DNA from 3 places in the Afipia carboxydohydrogena genome. Region 3 is predicted to be linked to each of the others. Evidence: predicted binding sites of a transcription regulator. Region 3 holds the regulator's gene; each other region holds the start of a gene.

Region 1 (10,545 bases), 420 kb from region 3:
GCCACGCCCGGCACCGGCCTGTTCACCGACCTGCGCGGGAATCGCCTGCCCATGCAAACCGCCAAATTGCCTTTCGTCGCTCCCACCTATCAACGATGAGAAAATCCAGAGGAAATCCATGACCACGCTTTTTACCTCCGATCACGAATGGCTCCAGATCGACGGCGATACCGCAACCATCGGCATCACCGACTTCGCGCAGAACCAGCTCGGCGACGTGGTGTTCGTTGAACTGCCCAAGGCGGGCCGCAGCCTGAAGAAGGCCGAAACCGCCGCGACCGTCGAGAGCGTGAAGGCCGCATCGGATGTCTACGCGCCGGTGTCCGGCGAAGTCATCGAGTCCAACGACGCGCTCGCCGCCGATCCCTCGCTCGTCAATTCCGACCCGCAGGGCAAGGCGTGGTTCTTCAAGCTCAAACTCTCCGACAAAAGCGAACTGGACGGGCTGATGGATGAAGCGGCCTACAAGGCGCAGACGGAGTGACCCTTTTCGTCATGCCGGGACACGCTCTGCATGACGAAACCAGACAGATTTCCTTCGAGGATATCCCATGACGATGCATCGCCCATCCAACGAGCCCGCCGCCACCTTCGCCCGGCGCCACATCGGTCCTTCGCCGCGTGACATCGAGGCAATGCTGGAGACGATTGGCGCATCGAGTCTCGACGCACTGATGGGCGAAACGCTGCCAGCCAATATCCGGCTCAACCGTCCGCTCGATCTTCCGCCTGCCCTGAGCGAAGCCGACGCGCTTGCGCATATGCGCGACCTCGCCGCGCGGAACGAGGTTTTCACTTCGCTGATCGGACAGGGCTATTCCGGCACGCAGCTCCCCACGGTGATCCTGCGCAATATTCTCGAAAATCCGGCCTGGTACACGGCCTACACGCCCTACCAGCCGGAAATCAGCCAGGGACGGCTCGAGGCGCTGTTCAACTTCCAGACCATGATCTGTGACCTCACCGGGCTCGATGTCGCCAACGCCTCGTTGCTCGACGAAGCGACCGCCGCCGCCGAGGCGATGGCGCTGGCCGAACGCTCGAGCACCACAAAGAGCCGCGCGTTCTTCATCGACCGCAATGTACATCCGCAGACGCTCGCGGTGCTGCGCACGCGCGCTGAACCGCTGGGCTGGTCGCTGATCGTCGGCGATCCCGCACATGACCTCGATAGCGCGGACGTGTTCGGCGCGCTGTTGCAGTATCCCGGCACGGACGGCGCGATCCATGATTTCCGTCCCGCCATCGCGGCACTTCACGCCAAGGGCGGCATCGCCATCGTCGCCGCCGACATTCTGGCGCTGACGCTGCTCGCCTCGCCCGGCGAACTCGGCGCCGATATCGCAATCGGCTCAACGCAACGCTTCGGTGTGCCGATGGGCTATGGCGGACCGCATGCCGCCTACATGGCGGCGAAGGATGCACTCAAACGCGCGCTGCCCGGCCGCCTTGTCGGGCTGTCGGTGGATTCGCGCGGACAGCCCGCCTATCGCCTCGCGCTGCAAACGCGCGAACAGCACATCCGCCGAGAGAAGGCGACCTCCAACATCTGCACCGCGCAAGTGCTGCTCGCCATCATCTCCTCGATGTATGCGGTCTATCACGGCCCCGAAGGTCTGACTCATATCGCACGGACCGTGCACCGCCGCGCGGCGACGCTCGCGGCCGGGCTGCGCCGGCTTGGGTTTGCGCCGACGAACGGCGGCTTCTTCGATACCGTGACGGTGAAAGCGGAAGGCGCCCAACGAGCCGACATTCTGTCCCGCGCGCAAACCGAACGCATCAATCCCCGGATCGGCAAGGACACGATCGGCATCGCGCTGGACGAGACCACCACGCCCGCGATCGTCGAGGCGGTGTGGCGCGCGTTCGGCGGCGCGCTCGACTACGCACAGGTAGAGCGCGAGACGCATGACGCGCTTCCCTCCGCGCTCTTGCGCACCGGCACGTTTCTCACCCATCCGGTGTTCCATGCCTATCGCTCGGAGACTGAACTGCTGCGCTATATGCGCAAACTCTCCGACCGCGATCTCGCGCTCGACCGCGCGATGATCCCGCTCGGCTCCTGCACCATGAAGCTGAACGCCACCACCGAGATGATCCCGCTGACGTGGCCCGAGTTCGGCAACATCCACCCGTTCGCGCCGCGCGAGCAGGCGGCGGGTTATCACGCGCTGTTCGCACGGCTTGAGCAATGGCTCGCGGAAATCACCGGCTACGACGCTGTATCGCTGCAACCGAATTCCGGCGCGCAGGGCGAATATGCGGGACTGCTCGCGATCCGCGCCTATCACACCGCGCGCGGCGAAGCGAAACGCGACGTCTGCCTGATCCCCGCCTCCGCGCACGGTACCAACCCCGCATCTGCCAGCATGGCTGGCATGAAGGTGGTGGTGGTGGCCTGCGACGCGCACGGCAATGTCGATGTCGCCGATCTGCGCAAGAAGGCCGAGGCGCATGCCGACACGCTCGCCGCGATCATGATTACCTACCCCTCCACCCACGGCGTGTTCGAGGAGGCGATCCGCGAGATCTGCGACATCGTCCACGCCCATGGCGGCCAGGTCTACCTCGACGGCGCGAACCTCAACGCGCAGGTTGGCCTCGCCCGCCCCGGCGATTACGGCGCCGACGTCAGCCACCTCAACCTGCACAAGACCTTCTGCATTCCGCATGGCGGCGGTGGTCCCGGCATGGGACCGATCGGCGTGAAGAAGCATCTTACGCCGTTCCTGCCATCCGTGGACCTTCAGGCGGGCGCGGTCAGCGCCGCGCCCTACGGCTCGGCCTCGATCCTCACCATTTCCTATCTCTACATCCTGATGATGGGTTCGGACAGCCTGCGGCGCGCCACGGAAATGGCGATCCTCAACGCCAACTACATCGCCAGGCGGCTGGATACGCATTTCCCGGTGCTGTATCGCAACCACAACAATCGCGTCGCGCACGAGTGCATCATCGATCCGCGCCCGCTGAAGACGGCTTGCGGCGTCACCGTGGACGACATCGCCAAACGGTTGATCGATTACGGCTTCCATGCCCCGACCATGAGCTTCCCGGTGCCGGGCACGCTGATGATCGAACCGACCGAATCCGAATCGAGGGCGGAGCTGGATCGCTTCTGCGACGCGATGATCGCGATCCGCCGCGAGATCGCCGAGGTGGAAGACGGCAAGTTTCCGATCGATGCCTCGCCGCTGCGTTACGCGCCGCACACCGTGCACGATATCGCCGACGACAACTGGCAACGGCCCTACTCGCGCGCGCAGGGCTGCTTCCCCGAGGGCAGCCCACGGCAGGACAAGTACTGGTCGCCGGTCGGCCGCGTCGACAATGTCTACGGCGACCGCAACCTCGTGTGCTCCTGCCCGCCGGTCAGCACTTACGCGCAGGCGGCGGAGTAGTTGCCGCCGAACACCCACCAACGCCGCCCCGCCGACGGGTCCGGCTACGCCGGCCCGATGACAGGCTCCGGCGGGGGCTCGGCCTCTTTCTGAATATGAGGGTAGAGCTTTCCGGATTCCCGCTTGCGCGGGAACGACGTTAAGGGCGTTCTTTCCGTCCACAACAAAACGGGCCCTGAGGATGTCGGCAACTCAACATCCGCAGCGCCCGCCTTGCCTTCCGAAGGGCGATGGTTCCGGGCAAGGATTCCCGTCTCGCCCGCATCGCCTCGAACCCAAGAAGCTCTCAGGTCCCGGAATAAATTATTCATGCGAGGCACGCGTCACACGCGTCCGAAAGCATGAGAACGATCAGTCCTCCGCGTCCTCGCCCTCATCACTCTCCGGCTTGCCCGCGAGAATCTGCTCGGCGATCAGACCCGAATTCTGCCGGATGGCGGCCTCGATCTTCGCGGTCATGTCCGGGTTTTCGCGCAGGAACGCCTTGGAGTTCTCGCGGCCCTGCCCGAGGCGCTGGCTGTCATAGGAGAACCAGGCGCCGGACTTCTCGACGATGCCGGCCTTGACGCCGAGATCGAGGATTTCGCCCATCTTGGAGACGCCTTCGCCATACATGATGTCGAACTCGACCTGCTTGAAGGGTGGCGCGAGCTTGTTCTTCACCACCTTGACGCGGGTGGAATTGCCGATCACCTCGTCGCGCTCCTTGATCGCGCCGATACGGCGGATGTCGAGACGGACGGAGGCGTAGAATTTCAGGGCGTTGCCGCCGGTGGTGGTTTCCGGCGAGCCGTACATCACACCGATCTTCATGCGGATCTGGTTGATGAAGATCACCATGGTGTTCGACTTGTTGATGGACGCCGTCAGCTTGCGCAGCGCCTGGCTCATCAGCCGCGCCTGCAAACCGGGCAGCGCGTCGCCCATCTCGCCCTCGAGTTCGGCGCGCGGCACCAATGCTGCGACCGAGTCGATAATCAGCACGTCCACCGCGCCGGAGCGCACCAGCGTATCGGCGATCTCGAGCGCCTGCTCGCCATGGTCGGGTTGGGAAATCAGCAATTCATCGACATTGACGCCGAGCTTGCGGGCATAGACCGGGTCGAGCGCGTGTTCGGCGTCGATGAAGGCGCAGGTGCCGCCCTTTTTCTGGGCCTCGGCCACCGTATGCAGCGCCAGCGTGGTCTTGCCGGAGGATTCCGGGCCGTAAATCTCGACGATGCGTCCCTTCGGCAGGCCGCCGACGCCGAGCGCGATGTCGAGCCCGAGCGAGCCCGAGGAGATCACCTCGATGTCCATGGAACGGTCGGCCTTGCCGAGCCGCATCACCGAGCCTTTGCCGAACTGGCGCTCGATCTGCGACAGCGCGGCCGTCAGGGCCTTGGTCTTGTCCATCGACGTTCCTTCAACGATACGCAGGGCGGCTGGGGCCATAGGGGTCACTCCTTATGTACGGGATTCGCCGGCCGGACAAACGGGCTTCCCTGAAGCGGCGGACCGGAATCGCTGAAAACGTCCGATGGGGAAATGTACCCTATTTGTTCCTTGTTCGCAATATGTTCTTTTGGAAACCGGAGATATATATCCCCCTTAAACATGTAACAAGGAATCGTGATATGAAGCTTACCTGCCCTACTATCTATGGCTTTGGCTTAGGGCCGCCGGAGAAATTTGCATGTTGGTGCTCGCAAGGGACTTCTTGCTCAATTTGGCTGCGGGCGTGGCAACCGACCTTTCTAGTCCGAGCGGGATGATGGGCTACCTACTAACCATAGGCATCATCGCCTATGCCGTCATAGCATGGCACAAGAAGCGTGTTTTGGCGGGAAAACGGGGCATGGATTCTTTGTACGTGATGGCGCTGGCGCTGCTCGTCATCATCGGAGCCACAGGTGTTCTATTCTATGGGATGGGCCTGAGATCAGCGCCCCAAGCCGCCACTGTCGCGGGTCAAAATCCAATACCTGCAGCTGTTGATCCGTGGACCACGTTACGGCGAAACTATTCAGGAAAGAGAAAGACCGCGTTTGATGACAATCTCACAGACTTGTCTCATACGCTAAACGCTGGCTGGAACGAGTTAGATGAGAAGGCGCAAATAGTTCAGCTAGTGAACAGGCCCTCCTATGCTGATCCGCGATGGGAAATTTACGCCCGCATCGACAACAGCTTCTCAGATATGCGCAAAATATTGGCTCGAATTAAAGAAGCCATTTGGAATAAATTGAGATCGCAGTATCCCGATCAACAAAATGATTTGGATGATATTCTTGTCGGGCCTGAGAGATTAGATGCTCTTGATTCAGCTTTGATACAATCCGAGCAGAGCCTCCGTGCCTTCAAGAATCTCATCATGAGTGATGATTTAGGAACGAGAGTAAGCGCCTCGCAATTGTTTTTCCAATCGCAGGAACCTCTTTCCGAGCAAATTGGCTTGTTTCGTTCATGGATTTCTCAGTGCAATTACAGGATAGATGAAAAGAGAAAGGCCCTTGAGCATGTCGAAAACAAATGAGAGATTCGATAAACTTCTACAAATGATGGCTACTCAACCCGTACCTTCGGAAAAGCCTGCAAAAGAAGCTCAAACATCAAAGCAGGCTGACGGCGCAAGTTATGGCGATACTCGAACTCGCGCAGGTAAAGCTGCAAGTGCTTCTTCGAAACCCAAACGTAAGTCCCCGAAATACCCCTCTTAACTTGCGACCAGAACGACTCGATTGAGTTGGTGTGAACATCACCGCGAACGTATTCCTTGGCTGAATGATCGACCATTTCGTGATCGTAGCCGTAACGCTCTTTCAACAGTTTGAAGTTTGACGCTTCGTCCGTGTGGATGCGCGAGCCTTCTTTCACAAAACGCACAATGTGTGGGATGATGTGAGCCTTAGTGCGAGCCTGCACAACGCGGGTAACAACGTCACCACCGCGCTCAACCATGCCCATGACGATAGCTTTGTCGTCCTTGCCCATCTTGTCGCGCCCGCCGATGAAAGTCTCGTCGGCCTCAACTGTCTTGCCCAGGCCACCCATCGGATAGTCGCCGTCCACATAGCCCATGTAGAGGCGGATCAGGTGGCACATGCGCCATGCCGTCTTGTAGGTCACGCCTAGCTGACGCTCGACCTCCTTCGCCGCCACGCCGTTGCGCGTCGTGCAGAAGAGAAACATCACATAGAACCAGTCGCGCAGACTTGTGCGCGTCTTCTCAAACGGGGTGCCTGCGGTCGGATAGACCTGATAGCCGCAATGCTCGCACTCGAAAGCGCGGCGGTTCTTCACGCGATAATAGGTCGCCTCTTTCTGGCACTTGAAGCAGGTGAACCGCTCGCCAAAACGAGAGCGCATCAGGTGATTGAGACAAGAATCCTCGTCGGGAAACCGCTTCTGGAATGCCCGAACGTTAGAAATCTTCTGAGCCATGAAAGGCCGCCTCCCTAAGAATATTTATGTTCTATCAGGGAACGTTTTACATGTCTAGAGGGGATATATCCGGTTTTCAGCATTAGGGAACGAAGATGGGACAAAACCGGCGATCCTTCAAAATGAGAATCTGCCGCCACCTCACCCCATCCCCCGCACCAGATGCATCGCGGCGACCAGCGCGCCAACCGACAGCAGCGCCGAGCCCGCCATGTAGGCGGCGGTGGCGGCGAGTTCGCCCCGTTCGATCAGATAGAAAGTGTCTAGCGAGAAGGTCGAGAACGTGGTGTAACCGCCGCAAATCCCGACGGTGAGAAAAATGCGCGCCGCCTGCGGCAGATTCCATCGCACGGCGAACAGTCCGGCGAAAACACCCATCACGAACGACCCGGTGATGTTGATGATGAGCGTCCCCCACGGGAAATCCGTGCCGAACGCCCTGCCCGCACCGATGCCCACCAGATAGCGCATCACCGATCCAATCGCGCCGCCGAGCGCCACCGCCAGAATAAAAATCCAGTTCACTTGTCTCGTCCTCTCATCATCCATTCGGCCACGCCGGTCAGCGTGCCGAACACCAGCAATGGAACGACCACCTGCGTATCCGCGCCGAGCAGATATGCGGCGATCGTCACGGCCCAGAGCGAGCCTGCGATCCAAAGGGCGATGACAAGCGAATGAGGAAGCTTCGAGAGAGAAAATCTCCGGCGAGGCGGCCCAGCCATTTGTCATGCACCCTTCTCGGGCGCATCGCTGGGAGGAATCATTCCTACCGACGCGAAAGCGCCCGGCAGGAGTCATCAGCCTTGCGGCGGTTATCGGGGAACTCCATCCCCATCAGAATTCAGAAAGGTTAGCGGCTGCAATCCGCCGAAGCAAGCGCGGCGAATGCGTTACGGCATGGCGGCGCGGATCATCTCGTACTTGCCGTTCAACGCCGAGCCAATGCCATTGACCGCCACGATGATAACGATCGAAAGCCCTCCAGCGATGATGGCATACTCGATCGATGTCGCGCCGGACTGATCCAGAAGGAAGCGTTTGAAGGTTTTCATGGGAGGCACCCTACCGGCGAACCCTCAAGGCCCCGTAAATGAAACCGGGCGATTTTACCGGTTTCCGCGAATAAAAGCGCCCACCCGGGGCAAGCCTCCCCGAACCCGAAATCATTCTGGTGTTGTGATGCGATATAATGAGCTGCCACCCGGAAAGGGCTGGCCATCCTCCTGCTAAAATGCCGGGACCGCGCGAGCCACACGTCCCACCTGCGCCCCCGTCTCGTAGATATCGCCGAACAGATAGATGGCGCATCCGAGCGCGATCATGGCCGCAACGATAGCCAGAAGCTGTAGATCGACCGCATCAAAACCGCCCTTGAAGTGAAGATGCATCAGCCGCCTCCACCGGATACGATTTCTGTCTTGCAGCGCTCCCCAGCCTATCACCGTCCCGTTTAACGAACGATGGTGATGATGTGCCTCAGCACGCTGTCCACGCCATGAATGCCATGGCGGTGGTGACGCCGCCCGCGCGACGTGCGCTGCGCGGGCCGATCTTCCGCATCCTCGCTGCTGGTCTGCTGCTGGCTGCCGGAGCGGTCCGGGCCGATGGCCTCGAACTGTGCCTTCTGTTCGTCGCTCAGCGTGCCGTAGAAATCATCCAGCGCGGCATGCACCGATTTCACCGCGCCGAGCAGCGCATCAAGGCGATCGCTCGCCGCCGCAAGCCGCGCGGGCGGGGTCAGCGCGGTGGAGGGGCGGCAGGTCGCCTTCAGCGAATCCGCGGCCTTGAAGGTCGCGTCCTGCAACGCGGTCAATTTCACTTTTTGCGCGTCACTGGGTTGCAGGCGCTTGCTGATCTCGTCGGTCGGCCAGGCGACCGCATCGGAGAGCGAGGTGATGCCACAGCTTCCATCGGACGAAGCCGTGTCCTTGCCGCCCTGCTTCTCGCGCGGCGACATCGCAACAAGCTTCGCCTTCTGGTCGTCATTGAGCAGGCCGTAGAACTTCTCCATCGCCGGCTGGATGATGCCGATCGCCGACTTCATCGCCTCGATCCGTTGCTCCATGGCCGCGAGCCGCGCAGGCGCGGTGAGCGGAAGCGCCGTCGGACAGGCCGCGCGGATGGTCTGAGCCGCCTTCACGGATGCATCACCCAGTTCATCGAGCGCCGCGCGCTGCTCATCGTTCGGCGAGATTGCCTGCTGGATCTTGTCGATCGGCAGGCCGGCGATGTCGCCACTGTCGGCGCCACACATCTGGGCCAACTGGTCGTCGTCGGACGGCTGCGTCTGCACGGCCTGATTGCCGGAGCCACCGGCAGGCGCTGTCGTCCGGCGCGCGGGCATATAGCCGCTCAGCGAATCGTAACCGTAAGGCGAGAACAGCCCGGCATAGATGTCGCCATAGCCGTAATCCCAGAAGGCCGGGCCATAATCATAGCCCCACAGGCCGTAGTCATAGAGGTCGTAATAAGCGAACGGCCAGAACAGCGGTCCGACCCAGCCATAGCCGCCATGACCATGGCGCCACCAGCCGTGGCGGTGGCCATGCCACCCGGCCGTCGCCGCGGCTGCGACCAGCGCCGTACGCGCAGCCGGATTGCGCAATGCATTGCGATTCCGAAGCGCGCCGTTGACCGAACGCGAGCGTAATCCCTGACGCACGGCATTTGCCCGGGGCGAATTCATTCGCGCCGCGCGGTTCGCGGTCGCGGCAATCCCGGCGCGCTGCGACGCCGCGCGCGCGGCATTCCGGGAGCCGCGGCTGGCGGCGCGGCCGACATTGTGAGTTCTGCCTGGCCTTGCAAATGAACGAGAGACCCCGGCGCGGCGGCTTCCGTGGAATTGGCGCACGCCGCCGAAATGACGCGGCCCCCCGAACCGGGCTCCGCTGAAATGACGGCCTCCTCCGTGGAAAGCCCGGCCGCCGCCGAAATGCGCCCCACCAAAACGCGCACCGCCACCATGGAAGGCACGACCTCCGCCGCCAAAATGCGCGCCACCACCGCGACCGCCGCCCATATGAACGCCGCCGCCATGTCCTCCTCCGCCGCCGCCACGGGGGCGCGCGTCGGCCGTTACAGCCATGGCGGTCAGGACAGCAAATGCCACAAGGGCGATTTTAAAAAAGTGTCGCATGGCTTCACGCCTCGCGTAAAAATAATCGTGTGCAAACATATCAATGTTGAATCAAGCTGAAGGTTCCGTCGAATCTGTGCGCCATTGCCGCAGCCGCTCGCCTCGCGCTGGAATCCCAGACGTTATCCCGAAATCGTGAGAACGGATTCGCGATGTTTTGCGTGACTGATGTTTTTAGGACTCGCGTTTTGAAAACACGACGCCCATACTTCAAGCATCACCGTTTGGCCCTCTGGCAACTTCCGGTGACTGAGAGACCGTTGAGCTCCCGCCCTGCTGTTATTGCTTTATGGGGAGACGCTCGCATGACCGACCATATCTCCATCACTCCACTGAACTGGAAGACTCTTGTCGCGCAGGCGCGCGCGGAGGCAGACGCCACTCCAGCAGGCCGCGATCGCAAGAAAATGCTGGAGCGTGCAGAGCTGCTCGAAATGTCGGCGCACATCGAAGGCTGGCTGAATGCCTCCGACCTACGTCCACCGATCGGACGCTGACGCCGCGTCGAACAGAATGAAAATTGAAAAAGCCGAGCGCTAGTGCGCAGCCTTCGCGGCGCTCTTGCCCGAGGTGTTGGCT
Region 2 (10,545 bases), 1.2 Mb from region 3:
GCCGGAAGGGCGCCAAAAAGAGTACCCGGAAAATCGCGAAAAAGGCCGCCGGAAAGACGGCACGCAAGGCTTCCAGGCGTCCGGCGAAAAAGCGCAAGAATGCCCTCAAGCGCCGGCGCGGTACCAAATCCCGCTCCTGACCCTGCTTCCGCCCGGCGGTATTGACGTCTTGAAGGCGTCACACTCTCGTGGCCGCATTGTGCAAATTGTGGGCGGCCATTCCCTTGTGGGGCGTTTCAGTCGCACCTATCCTGAATGGAATTGAGTATCGAAGGAGGTTGTCATGGGTTTGCTTGATGTTCTCAACGGGATGCAAAACGGGCCGCGCGGTCCGAAAGATCCCACCGCCTCCGGCGGCATGTCGCCAATGACGATGGCGATCCTGGCGCTGCTTGCCTACAAGGCCGTCAAGCATGTCACCGGTTCGACCGGCACGGCGACCGCGCCGACCGGCGGCAATTCAACCTTGCCGGGAAGCACGACTGCTCCAAGCGGCGGCATGGCAACCGGGGGCCTGAGCGGCGGCCTCGGGGGTCTCCTGCAAGGCAATCTCGGCGGCGCGCTCGGCGGCCTCCTGGCCGGTGGCGCGGCGGGCAGCGTGCTGAGCGGCGGCCTCAACGACCTGCTCAAGCAATTTCAGGATGCGGGTCATGGCGACGCCGCCAATTCCTGGGTCAGCCCCGGCACCAACAAACAGATTTCATCGGGCGATCTGGCGAACGCTCTCGGCGCCGACCAGATCAACACACTGACGACCCAGACCGGTCTGTCACGCGATGAACTGCTCGAAGGGCTGGCGCAGCAGCTTCCGAACATCATCCATCAGCTTACGCCCGATGGACGGCTGCCGAACGCACAGGAAGTGTCGCGCTGGCTGTAAGCCAGCCGCGCCTTCCCATCTTTTGCAAAAGGAATTTCGCGATGCTCTACATCATTCTGGTCGGGTTCGTTGCCGGCATTCTCGCGCGCTTTCTGTCTCCCGGCCCCAACAACCCGTCGGGATTTATCCTGACCACCGTGCTCGGCATTGTCGGCGCCTTTCTCGCGACATGGATCGGTCAGGCGGTCGGTCATTACGGCCCAAATCAAGGCGCGGGATTCATCACCGCGACGCTCGGCGCGCTGCTGGTGCTATTCATCTGGAATAGACTCGTTGCCCGCGGCGTGATCTCCGATCCAAGCAATCGCTGACATCATGTGCGCCGGCGGATCATTGAGACGCCGGCGCATTTTCTCTCTTCTCGCCGCGACATGCATCGTGACGCTTGCGATCGCGGCCGCGCAGGCCGCTTGCGACAGCCCCCTTCAAGGCGAGGGGCAAGTCTCCGCCATTCTCGACGCCCGCACGCTGCGCCTTGACGATGGGCGCGAGGTTCGCCTGAGCGGGATCGAAATCCCGAAATCCGCCGAGACGGCAGGGACCGCATGGCTTCGTGACCACGCTCTCAGGCAAAAGGTCATTTTGCGCGGCGCCGACGATGCGCCGGACCGCTACGGCCGGCAGCACGCATTCATGGTGCTGGACGGCAGCGAGATGACCTTGCAGAGCGCGCTGGTCGGGGAAGGACACGCCGTCGTATCGGCCAGCTCCGGCGACAAAGCCTGCGCGACGGAATTAAGGGAGGCGGAAACGCGCGCCGAGGGTTCCCGGCTCGGTGTCTGGTCGCAATCCGCTTTCGTTCAGAATGCGGGCGCGACAGCCGATATCTTGAAATATATTGGCCGTTTTACCCTCGTGGAGGGTACAATATTATCCGCGCGGCAGGCTGGCGCGACGCTTTACCTGAATTTTGGCCGACGCCGGATTCAAGGCTTTGCCGTGACCGTTTCCCGTCGCATGATGGCGAGCTTTGCCGCCGCGGGGATGACCCCCGCGACACTACAGGGAAAGCGGGTTCGGGTCCGGGGATGGATCTCGCAGCATGGCGGGCCGCGCATCGAAGCGAGGCTCCCCAGCCAGATCGAGTTCGTCAGCGACACAAGGACGGCTGCGGCCGGAGGCAAATAACACGTGGGACGGCAGGCGCTGACGCACCATCATGGAGCAGGCCGCTTCGCGGCGGCGGCTGTGCTGTGCCTCACGCTTGCAATGGGCGCCTGCACCGACATGGGGCGCTTCCAGGTCTCCGGCAACGAGAAGCCGCCGCCGACAATCAAGGTGACCCGCCCCGCGCCTGAAACCAGCGCGACCGATCGCGAGCATCAGCGCATCCTCGCCTCCTATGGCGGCGCCTATAACGATCCGAAACTTCAGGCGTTGATCACCAAGGCGGTGGACCGTCTCGTCGCGGCCTCCGACCGGCCGGACTTCTCCTATCGGGTGACGATCCTCAACTCGGGCGCGGTGAACGCCTTCGCGTTGCCGACGGGCCAGCTTTACGTCACGCGCGGCCTGCTCGCGCTGGCGAGCGATACGTCGGAACTGTCCAGCGTGCTGTCGCATGAAATGGCGCATGTGCTCGCCAAGCACGCCTCGATCCGCGAGGAGCAGGCCAGGCGGGCGGCGCTCGTCAACAACATGGTCGGCGAAGTGGACAGCGGCGACGCCAACATGCAGGCGTTGGCGCTGGCGAAAACCAAACTGACGATGGCGAGCTTCTCCCGCGCGCAGGAATTCGAGGCCGATGCGATCGGCGTGGCACTTGCGGCGAAGGCCAATTTCGATCCCTACGGCGCGGCCCGCTTCCTCTCGGCGATGGAGCGCAACGCCGCGCTGAAGACATCGCACACCGCGGACCCCCGCTCGCAGGATTTCCTGTCCTCCCATCCGGCAACGCCCGAGCGCGTGGAAAATGCCGAAACCAGCGCCAGGCAATATGCCGCCTCCGGCAGCCATGAGCGCGACCGCAACGCCTATCTCAGCGCGATCAACAATCTCGTCTATGGCGAAGACCCCAGCGAGGGCTTCGTGCGCGGGCGGCGCTTCCTGCATCCCAAGCTCGGCTTCACCTTCGTTGCGCCCGAAGCCTATACGCTCGACAATACCGCCCAGGCCGTGGTCGGCGTCCGCGACGGCGGCACGCAGGCGCTGCGGTTCGACGTGGTGCGCGTGCCGCAGGAATTGTCGCTGGCGTCCTATCTCAATTCCGGCTGGATGGAGAACGTCGATAAAAGCTCCGTCGAGGAAAGCACCATCGGCGGCTATCCCGCCGCGACCGCAACCGCCAGCAGCGATCAGTGGCAATTCCGCATCTACGCGCTGCGTATCGGCGGCGATGTCTATCGTTTCATTTTCGCGGCGAAGGACAAGACAGGAGATGCCGAGAAGTCGTTCCGGGAAACGGTCAACTCGTTCCGCCGCCTGACGCTCAATGAGATCCAGGCGGCGCGACCGCTGCGCGTGAAGATCGTCTCGGTGAAGCCCGGCGACACCGTGGAATCGATGTCGCGGCGGATGCAGGGGGTCGATCGTCCGCTGGAGCGTTTCCGCATCATCAACGGCCTGGACCAGCGCGCGGCGCTCCGGCCGAATGACCGCGTCAAGATCGTCGTGGATTGAAGTCCCCCAGGGGCGGCCTTCATTTTCTAAGAGGCAATAAAAAACCCGGCCATATGGCCGGGTTTTTCAATCAATCAGACAGCAGCATCAGGCCGCTTCGTCTTCACTGACGGAATCGTCGTCGTCGCCATCATCATCCGACGCATCGTCCGCCACCGCATCCGCTCCGGCTTCCGTCTTGGCGGCGCCGCGGCGCGGGCTCTTGGCGAGATTGGCTTCGACTTCCTTGACCGCTTCGGTCTCGGTGATGTGCTGCACCACCGCGATCTCGCGCGACAGGCGATCGAGCGCCGCTTCATAAAGCTGGCGTTCGCTGTAGGACTGCTCGGGCTGCGATTCCGAGCGATAGAGATCGCGCACGACTTCGGCGATGGCGACGATATCGCCCGAATTGATCTTCGCTTCGTATTCCTGCGCGCGGCGCGACCACATCGTGCGCTTGATGCGCGCGCGGCCCTTCAACGTCTCCAGCGCACGCTTGACGAGTGCCGGGTCCGACAGCTTGCGCATGCCGACATTGATGACCTTCGCGGTCGGGACGCGCAGCGTCATCTTGTCCTTGATGAAGCTGATGACGAACAGCTCGAGCGTCGCACCCGCGATCTCCTGCTCCTCGATCGCGAGAATCTGGCCGACGCCGTGCGCCGGATAGACCACGAATTCATTGGTCTTGAAGCCCTGACGCTGCGTCAGAACCTTCTTCGGTTCCTCGATCTTCGCCACCGGCTTGGCGGCCGGCTTCACGGGAGCCTTCGCCACCGGCTTCGGCGCGGCCTTCGCGGCGGGTTTGACGGGGGCCTTGGCGACCGGCTTGACGGCCGGTTTGGTCTTGGCAGCGGCCGGCTTCGCCGCTCCCTTGGCTGCGGACTTGGCAGGGGACTTCGCGGCGGGCTTGGTGCTCTTCTTTGCTGGCATTACACTTCTTTTGCTTTTTGAGGTGCTGGCTGCCATGGCGGCAGCCTTCTTGCCGGAAGCGCCACGAGCGGGCGTCTTGCCGGAGTTCTTGTCCTTGGTTGCTTTGGTTTTGTTATGACGCGATTTGTCTGCCACGGCGCCCTGCGTGGAACCGCCACGCCCCTGATCGACCCGGTTGCCCTTCGACGCCGGTATCCGGAGCGGACAGGGCGTGAACAACCGACGGAATGTGCCAATAATAGCACATTTTCCGCAAAAATCAAAGGTTTATGGCCAATTGAGGTGTTTAAGTACCGTTTCTGAAAGACGCGCGATCAACTACGGTTAAGAGGATTCCACGCTGGTCGCTTCAGTCGCCGGTGCCGGGGTTGGGCGAGAAATACTTGTCGAACTTGCCCGGGGTTCCGTCGAACTCCTTGGCGTCGGCAGGAGCGTCCTTCTTCTGGGTGATATTGGGCCAGGTCTTGGCGTATTCGGCGTTCACGCCGAGCCATTTCTCCAGATCGGCCTCGGTGTCGGGCTTGATCGCTTCCGCCGGGCATTCCGGTTCGCACACACCGCAATCGATGCACTCGTCCGGGTGGATCACGAGCATGTTCTCGCCTTCGTAGAAGCAATCGACGGGACACACCTCAACGCAGTCCATGTATTTGCACTTGATGCAATTTTCGGTGACGACGTAAGTCATCCAGATCTCCGGAACCTTTCTAAATTCGGGTGTTGGCCTAGCGCAGGATATGCAGCGCCGCAAGAGAAGGGGGCCTCTGCTATCGCAGATAGTTACTTCTCTTTCCCGTTCAATTCCTCATAGAGGGTCTGCACCGATAGCGCATCGCCTCGCCGTTCGCTGAAAGCTGCAACCCTCAAGATACGGACCCGCGCATCGAGCGCCACCGTCAGCACATCGCCGGACTTCAAGGCATGGCCGGGCGACGTCTGCCGCAGGCCGTTGAGACGAACCCGGCCGCCCGACACCAGTTTCGCCGCGTCGGCACGCGTGCGCACGATCCGCACATGCCACAGCCATTTGTCGAGACGCTGGCGATCCAAGTGCGCGTATCAGTCCTTGCGATTGCCGAGTTGTTCCTTGAGCGCGGCAAGCTTGGCGAATGGCGAATTCGGATCGGCCACGCGTTCGCGCTCGCGCGGCGCGCTGGTGGCGAAGGTGCGGAAATTCGAACCGTTATCCTTGCGGTCGCGGTCTCGCTTGCCTTCGAACTTGCCCTTGCCCTTGAAACGCTGATGCGGACGATCGCCGCGCTCCTCGCGCGGGCCACGGGCCTGAGCGCCCTCTCCTTCCGGACGCGGCTTGCGATCTTCCCGCGCCCGATCGCGGTTGTGGCGGCGCTGACCGCCCGGGCGCTCGTTTTTCTCGCCCGCCTCCGCCGTAGCACCCGCTTCCGGCGCGGCTGCGTGCGATGGGCGGCGGTGATGACGGTTGCGATCGTGATGATGGCGGCGCTCGTCATGGCGACCCGCGGGACGCCACACTTCAACAAGCTCCGGCTCCGCCGGTGTAGCGGCCACCGCTTCATCGGAAGGCGCGGCATCCACGGCAATGGCTGCCGTATCGGGCTGCGATGTTTCCGCACCGTCTGCGGCAGGCGTTTCCTCGCTAGCCGGTTCCACATCAGCCGGTGCGAATGCAACCTCCGGCAACTTCGTGGCACTCGCGATATCGGCGGCGGCCTCTGCCGTCACCTCGGCCTCCACTGGCGCAGTCTCGACAGCAGCAGTTTCGATTGCCGCTTCGGGAGCGGCGTCTGCCTGCGAAGCATCAGATTCGGTTTCGGTCGCGGCGGTGGCAGGTGTTTCCGCAGGCTTCGGCTCCTCCGGCAACGGCGCGCGGCGGTCCATGCGATAACCGAGCGAGCGCAGCACCGAGGCGAAGTCCTCACCAGCCGAGCCGGTCAGCGACGTCATCGCCTGCGTCACCGTGAAGGAGCGTCCGTCGAACGCGCCCGCGGGCTTCTCAGCACCCGTGCCGGGACGCCACGACAGAGCGGGACGAATGAGATCGGCAAGACGCTCGAGAATATCGACGCGCACCGCGCGCTCGCCCGCGAGCTTGTAGCCAAGCACACGGTAGGCATCCTGCGACAGCGCCTTGTCGGCCGGGAACGAGGTGCGGCCGGAGGCCGCGAGATGCTGCGCGCCGCCAAGCGCGTTCATGTCGATCTCGTTCTGCTTCAGCGCCCACAATAGCGACGCCAGCGTGCGTGCGCCGGGCTTCAGCAGCGCCGGGAAGAAAATATGGTAGGCGCCGAACCGCACGCCATACTTGCGCAATGTCGCGCGCGACGGCTGATCGAGATCCTTCATCTCGGCGGCGATCTTCGTCCGCTCCAGCACGCCGAGCGCCTCATTGAGCTGGAAGGCGATGCCGCGCGCGATGCCGGTGACGTCCTCGGCCTTCGACAGTTCGAACATCGGCCCGAGAATCTTCTCGACATGGGTCTTGAACCACAGATCGAGCCGCGCCTGCACAGCATCGCGCGGCGCGCCGGTGAGACGCTCGTCGGCGATGATGCGGATACGCGGATGCAATACATCGTCCGCCGATGTCAGTTTGCCGACCGCATCGCCGGTCCAGCGCAGCGTGCCATCGGAGGCCAGCGCGAACTGATCGTCGGCGGCAGCAGAGAGCTTCTCCGCCCGCGCATCGATCTCGCCCGCCAGCGCCTTGAGCGCGGTGGCCTGCAACGCCTTCGCCTCGGAGCCTGCCTCGGCGGCATCGGGGGCGAACATGAAGCCATCGAGGCGGCCGATCACATGGCCCTCAACGGTGACTTCGCCGGTCTTTCCAATTTCAGTCGTCAACATCGTGTTTTCCCGCAAGCGGCGCATCAATACACTGGTCCGGCGATCAACGAAACGCTCAGTTAGCCTCGAATGCAGCGCATCCGACAATTTATCTTCCACCGCGCGGGTGGTTTCCTGCCAATAAAGGGGGTCGGAAAGCCAGTCGGGCCGGTTGGCGGCGAAGGTCCAGGTTCTGATTTGTGAAATCCGCGCGGACAACGTGTCGATATCGCCATCGGTCCGATCCGCCTGCGCCACCTGGGCCGCGAACCATTGATCCGGAATCCGCCCCTTGCGCATCAGGAAAGTGAACAGCGCCGTGACGAGTTCGGCATGGGCCGCAGGCGATAGTTTACGGTAATCGGGAACCAGACAGGTTTCCCACAGCTTCTCGACCGCCTCCGCACTCGCCGCCATGTCGCGCACCTCGGGGTCGCGCGACGCATGATCGAGCACGCGCTGATCCTCGCCGAGCGGCGCGCGCGTTAACGCCTCGTGTCCCGGTGCCGCCGCGAGCGACACCTGCAATGCAGCGAGCGAGGAGAAATCGAGCGCGGTGTTCCGCCATTGCAGCATCTTCACACTGTCGAAGGTGTGGTTCTGCAACGCATTGACGAGTTCGGGCTCGAACGGCGCGCAGCGGCCCGTGGTGCCGAACGTGCCGTTGCGGGTGGCGCGCCCCGCACGGCCCGCGATCTGGGCGAATTCGGCGGGCGTCAGGCGGCGGAACTGATAGCCGTCATACTTGCGGTCGGATGCGAAGGCGACGTGATCGACATCGAGATTGAGACCCATCCCCACAGCATCGGTGGCCACGAGATAATCGACATCGCCGGACTGGAACATCTCCACCTGCGCGTTGCGGGTGCGGGGCGACAGCGAACCCAGCACCACCGCCGCGCCGCCATGCTGGCGCCGGATCAGTTCGGCGATGGCGTAGACTTCGTCGGCGGAGAACGCGACGATCGCGGTGCGGCGCGGCTGGCGCGTGATCTTGCGGTCGCCCGCGAATTCCAGAAGCGACAGACGCGGCCGCGTCACGATATTCGCGCCGGGCAGCAGCCGCTCGATCAGGGGCCGCATCGTCGCGGCTCCGAGCAGCAGCGTCTCGTCGCGGCCGCGCCGATGCAGCATGCGGTCGGTGAAGACATGACCGCGCTCGAGATCGGCCGCGATCTGGATTTCATCGACCGCGAGAAACGACACGTCGAGATCGCGCGGCATCGCCTCGACGGTGGAGACCCAGTAGCGCGCCTTCGGCGGCTTGATCTTCTCCTCGCCGGTGATCAGCGCCACGGAGTCCGCGCCGGCCCGCGCGACGATCTTGTTGTAGACCTCGCGCGCCAGCAGCCGCAGCGGCAGCCCGATCATCCCCGAGGAATGGGCGAGCATCCGCTCGATCGCCAGATGCGTCTTGCCGGTGTTGGTCGGGCCCAGCACGGCCGTTACGCCCGCGCCGGGGGCGCGATCGGGCCGAATATGAGGGGCTGAAGCTGAGATGTGTTTCACAACGCGACGCTTTTCGGTCTCGGATTTAAGGAATGGAACGAGTCCGGAACGAAAGCGGCCCGAATCGCTGACTCATGTCGTGTTCGGCTTCGTTCACCGCAAGATATCGTGCGGACAGGATTGCCCTGCCACCAGATCGCGGATTCCATGGCGATGAATTGAGCACGGCAAGCATCGATTCCTTAACTGCACGGAGGACTCCGTTTGCCTTGCGAGTCAAGCCGTCGCGCGGCGGGAATTCAGTTGGCTCGCTTCGCCGCCTGCGGCTGCGCCACGGTGTTGAATTCCACAGCCTGCACCACGCCAGGGCCGATGGGCGTCGGAATCCGCACCCGCACCGGCACCATCACCCGCGTGCCCGCGACAGGCGCGAGCGCCACATCCATGTCCTGGCGCTTGACCAGATATTTGATCGCCGCCCGCGAGGGTACATAGCCGGCCAGCGGCATGAAGCTCACCGAACAGACGACCGTCGAAAGCCTTGCGCCGTTCGCCAGCGTCACCGTCTCCAGCGCCTTGAAGGCGAGTTGCAGATCGTAGCGCATCCGCCCGTCGAAGATCGCGGCTTTGGCGGCGCATGCCTGGGCGTTGGGCAGTTCCTCCTTGCCGGGTGCAACAAACATCACCCCCGACATCGGGTCGCTCACGCCGCGTTTCTGGGCATCCGTCACCGGAATGCGATCCGGCGTCGGAGGCGGTTCAGGTTCGATGGCCGAAGCCGTCACGCGATCACCGCCAAAGGAGATGCGGATGGCCTCGTTCTTCTTGCCGTAGAACACCGAGCTCAGATAGGTCTCCGGCGCCAATCGCCCGGCGAGCACCTTGCCTTGCGCAGATCCCGTGCCGTGTCCGCCGCCGATGGCCTTGACGAGCCCCGTGGTGCCGCCGGACGTCGATCCCGAATAATCCTTGTCGCCGACCACGATCGTCCAGGTGCCCTTGCCGATCACGATCCCGCTCAAGGTCGCCTGATACTTGGCGTCCAGCCGGCCCTGCGCCTGGGCAGGGCCGCTCAGAAGAAGCATCGGCGCTACGTAAAGCAGCCGGCTCCAGAAGCCTCGATCAAAAAAATCCATCAAATGAAAGTCCTGGTCCGTCCCGGCAATGCGTCACAGCCGGGAGAAAACCGGGAACCGGCAAACGCATTGTCTCCCGCCCGATTGCGCCGATTATATGTTGGGAAATGCTTGGCTTTGTTCATAAAATCGCTATTCTCCCGGCGTTTTCGGGCATTTCGGCGCCTTCGCCGTCTTGACGCTGGGCCACCCTCCGACTATACGTCCGCGGTTCCTGAAATGGACGGTAGCAACCCCCGCGCGGGCCTTTTCCGGCTCCGGGAGACACAAGGATTTCGCCATGTCACGGCGCTGCGAGTTGACGGCCAAGGGGCCGCAGGTTGGCCACAGGGTCAGCCATTCGAACATCAAGACCAAGCGCCGGTTCCTGCCGAACCTGTGCAACGTCACGCTGATCTCCGAAACGCTCGGCCAGTCGGTGCGCCTGCGGGTGTCCACCAACGCGCTCAAGAGCGTCGATCACAATGGCGGCCTCGATGCCTTCCTGCTCAAGGCCAATGTGGCGACCCTGTCGCCGAAGGCCGCCGACCTGAAGCGTCAGATCGAGAAGAAGAAGGTCGCCGCCGCGAACTGAGCCTGCACAAGGTTCGTGGCGCGGCCTCCGCGCCTCACAGTCCGCAGACAGCATTAAAAAAGCCGGATCTTTCGATCCGGCTTTTTTCGTTGCTGGTGACCGTCGATCCTCCCGAGGCTTACGCCTCGAGAGGAGATTGATTGCGGATCAGACCGCGGCCTTCGCCGGCT
Region 3 (10,545 bases):
TCGCCGTGCTGATACGGCGACATCGTGCCGGGATCGACATTGAGGTAGGGATCGAGCTTGCGAAGGCGGACCTTGTAGCCTCGCGACTGCAAGACAGCGCCGAGCGCCGCCGATGCCAGTCCTTTTCCGAGCGAGGAAACCACGCCGCCGGTGATGAAAATGTACCGCGCCATGGGAGCCTACCTTTATCGCCACGGGCGAGATTCGCAAAACGAATCGCCCTTCCCCCCGGAAAAAATCATTCCCTGTGGGTTACGTTGAATTTTAAACAAACACAGCCAGTTGGCGGCCATCGCTCAAGCGCGACAGCAGCACCGCCGGGGATGTGTCCACCGGTTTGGTCGAACCCTTACTTGGACTGCGGCGCCTGCGGAGCGGCCGGCTCTGCGGGCTTGAGCGAATCCAGAAGGTTCTTTTCCGGTGCCGGCGAGCCCGATTGCGACACCGGCGCGGGATTGATCAGCGACTTCGGCCGGTTGTCGTAACCGGCCAGCCAGGACAGAAACAGGCTGGTGATGAAGAAGCCCGCCGCCAGAATCGCGGTGGTCCGGGTCAGAAGATTCGTGGTGCCCCGGCTCGACATGAAACCGCCGCCACCGCCGCCGCCGATGCCAAGGCCGCCGCCTTCCGAGCGCTGCAACAGCACGACGCCGATCAGCGCGGCGACAATGATGAGATGGATGACGATGACGACGGTCTGCATAGTGTCTTTCCGGCACAAACAATCGCGCCCGGCGAGCCGGATACGCCAATGTCTGAGGGGTTGAGGTTGGCGCGTCTGTACACGATCGGAGCGGCGAACGCCACCCCGCCGCGCCCTGCTCTATCTGGGAACTGCCGCCGCGATCGCAAGGAAATCGGCCGCTTTCAGGCTCGCTCCCCCGATCAGGCCTCCATTGACGTCGGCCAAAGCGAGAATTTCGGCGGCGTTGCCGGGCTTCAGAGACCCGCCATAAAGCACCCGCACGCCTGCGCCGTCCGCCTTGAACCTCTCCGTCAGATTCTTGCGGATAAAGGTATGGATTTGCTCGATATCTTCCGATGTCGGGGTCAGTCCGGTTCCGATCGCCCAGACCGGCTCGTAGGCCACCACCAGATTGGCCGAGGTAGCCCCGTCCGGAATGGAGCCTGCCAACTGGCCGCCCACAACGTCCATGGCCCGTCCGGCGTCGCGCTCGGCGCGGGTTTCGCCGACGCAGACAATGGCGACGAGCCCCGCGCGCCAGGCCGCCTCCGCCTTCGCCCGCACCACGGCATCGCTTTCACCGTGGTCCGCCCGGCGCTCCGAATGCCCCACGATGACGTAGGTGGCACCGGCATCCTTCAGCATTTCGGCGGCAATATCGCCGGTATGGGCACCCGACGCCTCGGCGTGGCAGTCCTGTCCCCCGATGGCGAGTTGCGATCCTTTGGCGCGGGCGGCGAACCCCGCCACCAGCGTAGCGGGCGGGCAGATCAGCAGATCCGCGTTCCCCTTGCCGGCGGCTCCCGAACCCAGGATCGCATCCAGCTCCGCCACAGACCCTTGCAGGCCGTTCATTTTCCAGTTTCCCGCAATCAGCGGTCGGATCGTCCCCGGCATTCCTCGCCCATCCCCTTCATTGTTGTTCCTTTTCGCTAGCAGAGGGCCTGCCCCCGCGCCACCCGCCGCCGCGCCTTATCCAGCACTCCCCGGCCCGGCTGCTGGCCCGCGCCGGTTGCCCCCGCCGGAGCGGCGTTTTATACGAGACGGAACAATGCGGTGAGGGCCTTCGGCCCGGTCTGTTCCGCTTCCTCCTACAAATGTGGTGTCATGCTCCGAGGGATACGAAACGTCACGTCGAACCGGGTCGGCAAGGCGATCATGAGCGTGCTGTTCGGCATCCTCATCGTCAGCTTCGCCGTCTGGGGCATCGCCGACATCTTCAAGGGCTCGACGCAGACGACGCTCGCAACGGTCGGCAGCACCGATATTCCGCTGGAGCAATTCCGCTCGGCCTATACCGACAAGCTGCAACAGATCAGCCGCCAGATCCGCCGGCCGCTCACGCCCATCCAGGGCCGTGCCTTCGGCATCGACCGCCAGTTGCTGCAACAGACCATCGCCGAGGCGGCGCTCGACGAGGAAGCCCGCCGCATGGGCCTTCGGATGTCGGATGCCGAGATCGTGCACACCATCTCGACCGATCCGACCTTCGCCGGGCCGAACGGCAAGTTCGACCCCGCCCGCTTCGCCATGGCGATGCGCGATTACAGCTACACCGAGCAGCGCTATATCGCGGAGCAGCGCCGCCTCACCCTGCGGCGTGAGTTGATCGGGAGCATCGTCGCGGGCGCCGAGCCCTCCAAAGCCCAGATCGAGGCGATCAGCCGTTTCCAGGACGAACAGCGCACCGTCGACTATGCCAAGCTCGGCCCCGATCAGGCCGGCACCATCGAGACGCCACCGCAGGACGCGCTCAACACCTATTTCGAAGCCCACAAGGCTCAGTTCCGCGCGCCGGAATACCGCAAGGTGGTCTATCTCACGCTCTCGCCCGACGAACTCGCCAAGAAGGTCGTGGTGTCCGATGACGATGCGCGCAAAATTTACGACAGCCGCCGCGGCGACTACGTGAAGCCGGATCGTCGCGAGGTGCAGCAGATCGCCTTCCAGAGCGAGGACGCCGCCAAGGCTGCGCGCGCCAAGATCGCGGGCGGCATGTCGTTCGATGATCTCGCCAAGGAGATGAAGCTGACATCCGGCGACACAAACCTCGGCCTCGTCAGCGAGAAGAGCCTCGGCGATCCCATCATCGCCAGGGCCGCGTTCGCGCTGCCGCTCAACGAAGTCAGCGAGCCGGTGAAGGGCGCGCTTGCCACCGTGCTGCTCAAGGTCACGAAGATCGAGCCCGGCTCGACGGAGGCCTTCGAGAAAGTCGCGCCCGCCATCAAGAAGGAAATCGCCGAGCAGCGCGTGCGCGCCGACTTCGACAAGATGCGCAACGCCGTCGAGGACGAGCGCAGCGGCGGCGCCAGCATCGCGGAAGCCGCGCAAAAGAACGGCCTCGAAGCGACAACGGTCGATGTCGATCGCTCCGGCCGCACGCCGGACGGCAAGGAAGCGCCCCTGCCGAAAGGCGTCGATCTCATCACGGCGGCGTTCGGCAGCGATGTCGGCGTCGATAACGATCCCCTCACCTTCCCCGGCGGCGAAGTCTGGTTCGACGTGCTCGGCGTCACCCCCTCGCGCGATCGCACGCTCGATGAGGTCAAGGATCAGGTCACCGCGCGCTGGCGCGACGAGCAGGTCGCCACGCGCCTGCGCGCCAAGGCCAAGGAGCTTGTCGAGAAGATCAACAAGGGTGGCGTGTTCGCGACCGAAGTGAAGGCCGCCGGACTGACCGCGCAGACCTCTGCCCCGTTCAAGCGCGAGGACAAGGTCAACGGTCTGCCGGATATCGTCGTCGATACGGCCTTCCGGACAGCGAAGGGCAGCGCAGCGATGGCGGAGAACACGCCCGCCAGCAGCGGCGTGGTCGTGTTGCAGGTCGCCAATGTCACCACACCGGCAATCGATCTCAATTCGGACGAATCCAAAAAGATGAAGGAAGGTCTCGCGCAGAACCTCAGCGACGAGCAGATCGGGCAATACATCACCCATCTGGAAACCACCCTCGGCGTGAAGGTGAACGAGAACGCATTCGCGATCGCGACCGGCGCGACCGGCAACCAGTGACCGGCCTCGCCATGCGCGATTTCAAATCGATCCTCGCCAAACTCGCGGACGGCAAAGCGCTCGCGCGCGAGGAAGCCGTGGCTGCATTCGACTACCTGATGTCCGGCGAGGCCACGCCATCGCAGATCGCCGGCGCGCTGATGGCGATGCGGGTGCGCGGCGAAACCGTGGACGAGATCACGGGTGCCGTGTCGGCCATGCGCGCCAGGATGCTGCGCGTGACCGCCCCCGCAGACGCGGTGGACGTGGTCGGCACCGGCGGCGACGGCGCGGGATCGGTCAATGTCTCGACCTGCGCGGCATTCATCGTCGCGGGCGCGGGCGTACCCGTCGCCAAGCACGGCAACCGCGCGATGTCGTCGAAATCCGGCGCGGCCGATGTGCTGGCCGCGCTCGGCGTCAATATTGACCTCTCGCCCGAACAGGTCGGCGCCTGCATCGCCAAGGCGGGCATCGGATTCATGTTCGCGCCCGCGCATCACCCCGCGATCCGCCATGTCGGCCCGACCCGGGTGGAACTCGGCACCCGCACGATCTTCAATTTGCTGGGTCCGCTCGCCAATCCGGCGGACGTGACGCGGCAGATGATCGGCGTGTTCGCCAGGCATTGGGTCGAGCCTGTGGCGCAGGTTCTGAAGAATCTCGGCGCGACCTCCGCCTGGGTGGTGCACGGCTCGGACGGGCTCGACGAGATCACCCTCACCGGCCCGACTTACGTGGCCGAACTGGCCGATGGCGCGATCCGTTCATTTGAAGTCTCACCTGAAGACGGCGGTCTTTCCATCGTGAAAAACGCCGACCTCCAGGGTGGCGACGCCACCGCCAACGCGGCGGCGCTCGACGCCGTGCTCAAGGGCGCGCAGAACCATTATCGCGATGTCGCCCTGCTCAACGCCGGTGCGGCGCTTGTCGTCGCGGGCAAGGCGAAACACCTCAAGGAAGGTGTTGCGCTCGGCATCAAGTCGCTCGACAGTGGGGCCGCGTCCCAAAAACTCGCGCAACTCGTCGCCGTGTCCCGTGCTTGAGGTGGATCAACCCTTGTCCGACATCCTGCAAAAGATCGAACGCTACAAGCGCGAGGAAATCGCAGCCGCCAAGGCCGCGCGCCCGCAGGCCGAGATCGAGGCGGCGGCACGGCGCGCCGCGCCCGCGCGGGGTTTCGCCAAGGCAATCGAAAATACGATCGCGCGCGGAAATTACGCGCTGATCGCCGAGATCAAGAAAGCCTCGCCGTCCAAGGGACTGATCCGCGCCGATTTCGATCCGCCCGCGCTCGCGCGCGCCTACGAGGCAGGCGGCGCGACCTGCCTGTCGGTGCTCACCGACACGCCATCTTTCCAGGGTCATCTCGATTTCATGGTCGCCGCGCGCGAGGCGGTTTCCCTGCCGGTGCTGCGCAAGGACTTCATGTACGACACCTATCAGGTGATGGAAGCGCGCGCGCACGGCGCGGACTGCATCCTCATCATCATGGCGGCGCTCGACGATGCCACCGCGCGCGACATCGAAACTGCGGCCTTCGATGTCGGCATGGACGTGCTGCTCGAAGTTCACAATCAGGATGAACTCGAACGCGCGTTGAAGCTGCGCTCGAAGCTCCTCGGCATCAACAATCGCAATCTGCGCACTTTCGAGACGACGCTCGCCACCAGCGAGGCGCTTGCCGCCATGGCGCCGAAGGATCGCATCATGGTCGGCGAGAGCGGCATCTTCACGCCCGCCGATATCGCCCGCCTCGCCCGCGTCGGCATCTCGACCTTCCTCGTCGGCGAAAGCCTGATGCGGCAGGCCGACGTCACCTCGGCGACCCGCACCCTGCTCGCGAAGGCTTCATGAGACCATGACCAAGCTCACCCATATCGACGCCAAGGGCGAAGCACATATGGTCGATGTGTCCGCGAAGGACGCGACCGAGCGCGTGGCGGTGGCGGAAGGTTTTGTGGTGATGAGCGTGGAAACGCTCAAGCTCATCGTCGAGGGCAACGCCAGGAAGGGCGACGTGCTCGGCACCGCGCGCGTCGCCGGAATCATGGCGGCCAAACGCACCTCCGACCTCATTCCGCTGTGTCATCCGCTGGCGCTGTCCAAAGTCACGCTCGACATCGTACCCGACGACAAGCTGCCCGGCTGCCGCGTCGAGGCGAGCGTCAAGGTGAAAGGCCCGACCGGCGTGGAGATGGAAGCGCTGACCGCTGTATCGGTCGCCTGCCTCACTGTGTACGACATGATCAAGGCGGTCGAGCGCGGCGTTCATATCGAAGGCATCCGCCTTCTCGAAAAAAGCGGCGGCAAGTCCGGCGTTTACAAACATCAGAAATAACACGGACGCTTCATCATGGCGCTGATGCCCGTCGCCGACGCACTGAACTCCATCCTCGATGGCATACAGCCTCTGCCTGCGGAGAACGTCGCGCTCGACGATGCGCTTCATCGCACGCTGGCCCGCGATGTCGCCGCCCGCCGCACCCAGCCGCCCGCGCCGATGTCGGCGATGGACGGCTACGCGGTGCGCACCCAGGATGCGCTTGCGGGCGCGCGCCTCACAGTGACCGGCGAGAGCGCCGCCGGGCGTCCATGCAATCTCTCGGTCGGCCAAGGCGAAGCGATCCGGATTTTCACCGGCGGCGTGGTGCCAAATGGAGCCGACACCATCGCCATTCAGGAGGACGTCGTCCGCGAGGGCAATGTCATCACCCTGTCGGAAGCCGTGCCCGTGCCGCGCCATGTCCGCAAGGCGGGCCTCGATTTCCATGAAGGCGATATACTGCTCAAGCGCGGCACCCGGCTGTCCGATCGCGACTTGTCGCTCGCCGCATCGATGAACCACCCGACGCTGCCGGTGCATCGCAAGCCGAAGATCGCGATCGTCGCCACCGGCGACGAACTGGTGATGCCGGGCATGGAGCCGAATCCGGGGCAGATCATCTACTCCAACGCCTATGCGATTAACGCGCTGGTCCGTAACAGCGGCGCTGAAACAATCAATCTTGGCATCGCGCGTGATACGCTGGACGACACCCGCGCCGCCATCCGCCGCGCCGAGGCGCTGGGCGCCGACATTATCATCACCACCGGCGGCGCGTCGGTCGGGGAGCACGATCTCGTCAAGCCATCGTTCGAGGCCGAAGGCATCGACATCAAATTCTGGAAGATCGCGCTGCGCCCCGGCAAGCCGATGATGCACGGCCGCAAGGGAGCGATGAGCGTGATCGGCCTGCCCGGCAATCCGTCATCGTCCTACGTGTGCTCGTTCGTGTTCGTGGTGCCGCTGATCCGCGCCCTGTTGGGTCGCGCGCATGTCGCCCATTGCGTCGAAACCGCCATCCTCGGCCACGACCTGCCCGCCAATGATCATCGTCAGGAATACATGCGGGCGCGGATCGAGATCAACGGCAACGGCGTCGCCGTCGCGACAACCGTCGATCATCAGGACAGTTCGCTGCTGAACAATCTGTCGGCCGCTGACGTTCTGCTGATCCGGCCGCCGCTGGCGCCTCCCGCACCGGCGGGCGCGCGCTGCGACATCATCCGGCTGCCCAGCTGAAAAGCGGAGAGCGTCTACGCCCGCCCGACGATCTGCATATTGGTGAGATCGGGAACAGGCGGACGGCGAGCGGCGCTTTCAATTTCCGCCAGCAATATATCGACATCGGATGGCAATGGCTGCCAGCCGCAGGGACACTCCTGTGCATGATGCGTAGCGGAAGACTGCCGATAGATCGCCCCGAGCGCGGAGGCCATCATCCGCATCACCGTCATCGGCGGCAGCGCCGAACTGTCGAGCGTCCGGCAAAACGTCGTCATCATGTGGCGATCGATCTCGGCCTGCATCGGTTCGGACCCGTCGTAATCTGCCATCGGCATCCCTCCTCCTGCTCGTCGCATCACGCGAAGACGTAGGCGGTTGCCACGAAGCGCTCAACCGAACATTCCCTTCTGGAATTAGAAGATATCGAAGCCATCGCATGGGCGGCATCGCGCGGCCAAATGACAGGCACCCTGGGCGCCTCCCAAGGGCGTGCCGTTTGCCCTGCACCGGAGGGTATTCAGCGCCACTTCCGGTCCATTCCGGTATGATTTCCTAAAAACAGTACTTTCAGATTCATAAGATTTTAACTATTGCAGAACATGTATGGAACATATAGTGTATGTTCATGATTTGTTTCGAGTGAGTCTGGCACCTGTCGTGAACAAACAGGCTGCCGGGAAAACGGGCAATGACCCGCCTGGACATGAATATCCGCTGGACGATGAGATCGAGGGCTGCGCCGGATGCTGACACGCAAACAATATGAACTGCTGCGCTTCATCAACGAGCGGCTGAAGGAAAGCGGCGTGCCGCCCTCCTTCGACGAGATGAAAGATGCCCTCGACCTGCGGTCGAAGTCCGGCATCCATCGGCTTATCACGGCACTGGAAGAGCGCGGCTTCATCCGCAGGCTCGCCAATCGCGCCCGCGCCATCGAGGTCATCAAGTTGCCCGAGCCTGCCGCCAGTAGCGGCGCCCGGCGCGGTTTCACTCCCAGCGTGATCGAAGGCAATCTCGGCAAGGTGCGCAGCACCGTTCCCGGCAGTTTCGACGAAAGCGGAGAGCAGCCTGTCGCGGTCCCCGTGATGGGCCGTATCGCCGCCGGTACCCCGATCGAGGCGTTGCAGACCCGCAGCCATACCATCAGCGTGCCGCCCGACATGCTCGGCTCGGGCGAGCATTACGCGCTCGAAGTGCGCGGCGATTCGATGATGGAAGCTGGCATCCTCGACGGCGACATGGCGCTGATCCAGCGCAACGAGAATGCCGACACCGGCGACATCGTCGTGGCGCTGATCGACGAGGAGGAAGCGACCCTTAAGCGTTTCCGCCGCCGTGGCGCTTCCATCGCGCTGGAGCCCGCCAACGCCGCCTATGAGGTCCGCATCCTGCCGCCAAACCGCGTCCGGATTCAGGGCAAGCTGATCGGGCTTTACCGGAAATACTGAGGCGGCGGCCGTTTAATCGGCTACCTCCTGCTCGCCCTCCGGCGGCGTCGCGTCGACCGGTTGCGGGGACGTACGATGCCCGAGGGTTTTGTTGCTTTGCGAGCCGCGTGACGCCTCAGGAATGGCTGGCGACCACGGCCGGTCCACCTCGACGGACTGGCTTGTGACGAGGCTGTAGCCCCGCGCCGTTCTCTTTAATGCAACGCCGCCCAGCCCACGCAGATCGTCGCGATGGAAGACCCGGGCGGCGCAATCGGCGGGTGCCGGATACGGCGTGACGACGACTTTCGCCTGCGCGCAATCGTCCGCCAGCGCCTCGGGCTGCCTCGTCAGCGCGACGAGATCGCCCTCCTTCCCCTCGGCCACGCAGCCAGCCTCGTCGCACGAGACGCCTTGCGCGATGCTCGGATCGGTGACCATGCGCCCATCCGCATCCGCCGCCAGCCACTCGCGCCAGACGAAGGCGTTCTTCGCCGTATGCATGATTCGCAACCGGCCATCCTTGCCGCGCACCGCGACGCTCAAAGCGTCGCGCGCGATCAGGATGTCAGGCTCGGTCACGACAGCTGCCCATGCCACGCCGCAACCGATCAGCGCCGCTCCCATCCAGCGCAACGGCGAGCGCAACAGGCCGAGAATGACGATCCCGCAACTCATCACGATCAGCGGCCCGATACCGAAGGCATGAACACGGCCGAACGCGCCGGGCAACGCCGCCACCCATTGCGACACCGCGATCATCCAGTCGATGCCGACCTCCATCAACCGCCAAAACAGGCTGTCGAAGCCGAACGGAATGGCCATGATCCCGAGCAAACCCGCAGGCATCACCAACGCGGACACCACCGGCATCGCGACCAGATTGGCGATGACGCCGTAGGGCGCGATGCGGTGGAAATGAAACGCGGCGTATGGCGTGGTCGCAAGGCCCGCGACGAACGACGCCAGCGCCAGCACGAGAAGCTCACGTCCACCCCAGGCCGCGAAGCGGCCGAGACGTGTGTCATCACTCGCGACAAACCATTGCGGCATTCCGATCTGCGCCAGCACGACGAGACCGAAGGTGGCGGCGAACGACATCTGAAAGCTGGGATGAACCAGAGATTCCGGCGCGATCAGCAGCACCAGCATGGCCGCGAGCGCCAGCGTACGGAACGTGATCGCACGCCGGTCCGCCATCACCGCGACCAGCACCAGAGCCGTCATATAGAACGAGCGTTGCGTCGCGACCTCCGCGCCGGACAGCAGCAGATAGAACAGCGCGGCGATCAGCGCCGCCAATGCGGCCCATTTCTTGATCGCATAACGCGCGCTCAACGCCGGGTTCAACGCCAACAGCGCGCGGATCGCGAAGAACACCACGCCCGCGACCACAGCCATGTGATAGCCGGAGATCGACAGCACATGGCCGAGGCCCGAAACGAACAACGCATCGTTGTTTGAAGAGGAAATCGCATCACGGCGACCGGTGAGGAGTGCAGTCGCGATCGCGCGCTGGTCGCCACTCAGGACCGTGCGGATGCGCGCATCCACCGCATCCCTCAGTTCCTGCATCCATGCCGCGTAACGCAAGCGCCAGCCGCGCTGTTCTGGCGCATCCTGCACCTTGATCGCACCGAGCGCGAAGCCGGACGCGCCGATGCCTTGAAAATACATGTCGCGTGCAAAGTCGTAGCCGCCGGGACGAAGCGGCCGCAGCGGCGGCAACAGCCGCGCCTTCAGCGTCACATAGCTGCCCACCGCGGGCGCGGTACCCTTGCGCACCGACAGCCTCACCCGCTGCAAGTGCGGCGCGCGATGCGCCTCCATCTTCGTCACCCGCAGCACAAAACGGTCGGTACGCTCGCGTTCCTCATGCGTCTCGACGAAGC

Evidence for each region. The regulator LexA, encoded in region 3, represses DNA repair genes until DNA is damaged. The targets are predictions, from matches to a motif close to TGTTCNNNNTGTGTTCNG.
Region 1: recA (recombinase RecA) is a predicted target of LexA. The motif match lies at 4,951-4,968, and genes of this name have one in related genera.
Region 2: AFIC_RS02040 (helicase-related protein) is a predicted target of LexA. The motif match lies at 8,759-8,776, and genes of this name have one in related genera.

The regions. Positions count from the first base shown of each region.
Region 1 is NZ_CP113162.1:1,205,106-1,215,650, reverse strand. It holds gene gcvT (glycine cleavage system aminomethyltransferase GcvT) at 1-99, shown strand, start outside; gene gcvH (glycine cleavage system protein GcvH) at 119-484, shown strand; gene gcvP (aminomethyl-transferring glycine dehydrogenase) at 552-3,404, shown strand; gene recA (recombinase RecA) at 3,756-4,838, opposite strand; gene AFIC_RS05875 (hypothetical protein) at 5,080-5,919, shown strand; gene AFIC_RS05870 (IS1595 family transposase) at 5,949-6,827, opposite strand; gene crcB (fluoride efflux transporter CrcB) at 6,969-7,352, opposite strand; fluoride riboswitch at 7,612-7,672, opposite strand; gene AFIC_RS05860 (Flp family type IVb pilin) at 7,721-7,882, opposite strand; gene AFIC_RS05855 (hypothetical protein) at 8,057-8,218, opposite strand; gene AFIC_RS05850 (Spy/CpxP family protein refolding chaperone) at 8,281-9,966, opposite strand; gene AFIC_RS05840 (hypothetical protein) at 10,272-10,463, shown strand; gene AFIC_RS05835 (hypothetical protein) at 10,503-10,545, opposite strand, start outside.
Region 2 is NZ_CP113162.1:421,995-432,539, reverse strand. It holds gene AFIC_RS02080 (DUF6496 domain-containing protein) at 1-140, shown strand, start outside; gene AFIC_RS02075 (YidB family protein) at 284-880, shown strand; gene AFIC_RS02070 (GlsB/YeaQ/YmgE family stress response membrane protein) at 922-1,191, shown strand; gene AFIC_RS02065 (thermonuclease family protein) at 1,259-2,008, shown strand; gene AFIC_RS02060 (M48 family metalloprotease) at 2,012-3,499, shown strand; gene AFIC_RS02055 (CarD family transcriptional regulator) at 3,587-4,549, opposite strand; gene fdxA (ferredoxin FdxA) at 4,764-5,102, opposite strand; gene AFIC_RS02045 (RNA-binding S4 domain-containing protein) at 5,195-5,464, opposite strand; gene AFIC_RS02040 (helicase-related protein) at 5,474-8,656, opposite strand; gene AFIC_RS02035 (DUF3108 domain-containing protein) at 8,965-9,801, opposite strand; gene rpmB (50S ribosomal protein L28) at 10,082-10,375, shown strand; gene AFIC_RS02025 (tripartite tricarboxylate transporter permease) at 10,523-10,545, opposite strand, start outside.
Region 3 is NZ_CP113162.1:1,623,466-1,634,010, reverse strand. It holds gene AFIC_RS08065 (CTP synthase) at 1-173, opposite strand, end outside; gene secG (preprotein translocase subunit SecG) at 350-703, opposite strand; gene tpiA (triose-phosphate isomerase) at 824-1,582, opposite strand; gene AFIC_RS08050 (peptidylprolyl isomerase) at 1,793-3,697, shown strand; gene trpD (anthranilate phosphoribosyltransferase) at 3,709-4,722, shown strand; gene trpC (indole-3-glycerol phosphate synthase TrpC) at 4,736-5,533, shown strand; gene moaC (cyclic pyranopterin monophosphate synthase MoaC) at 5,538-6,017, shown strand; gene AFIC_RS08030 (molybdopterin molybdotransferase MoeA) at 6,033-7,241, shown strand; gene AFIC_RS08025 (hypothetical protein) at 7,256-7,555, opposite strand; gene lexA (transcriptional repressor LexA) at 7,970-8,674, shown strand; gene AFIC_RS08015 (ComEC/Rec2 family competence protein) at 8,687-10,545, opposite strand, start outside.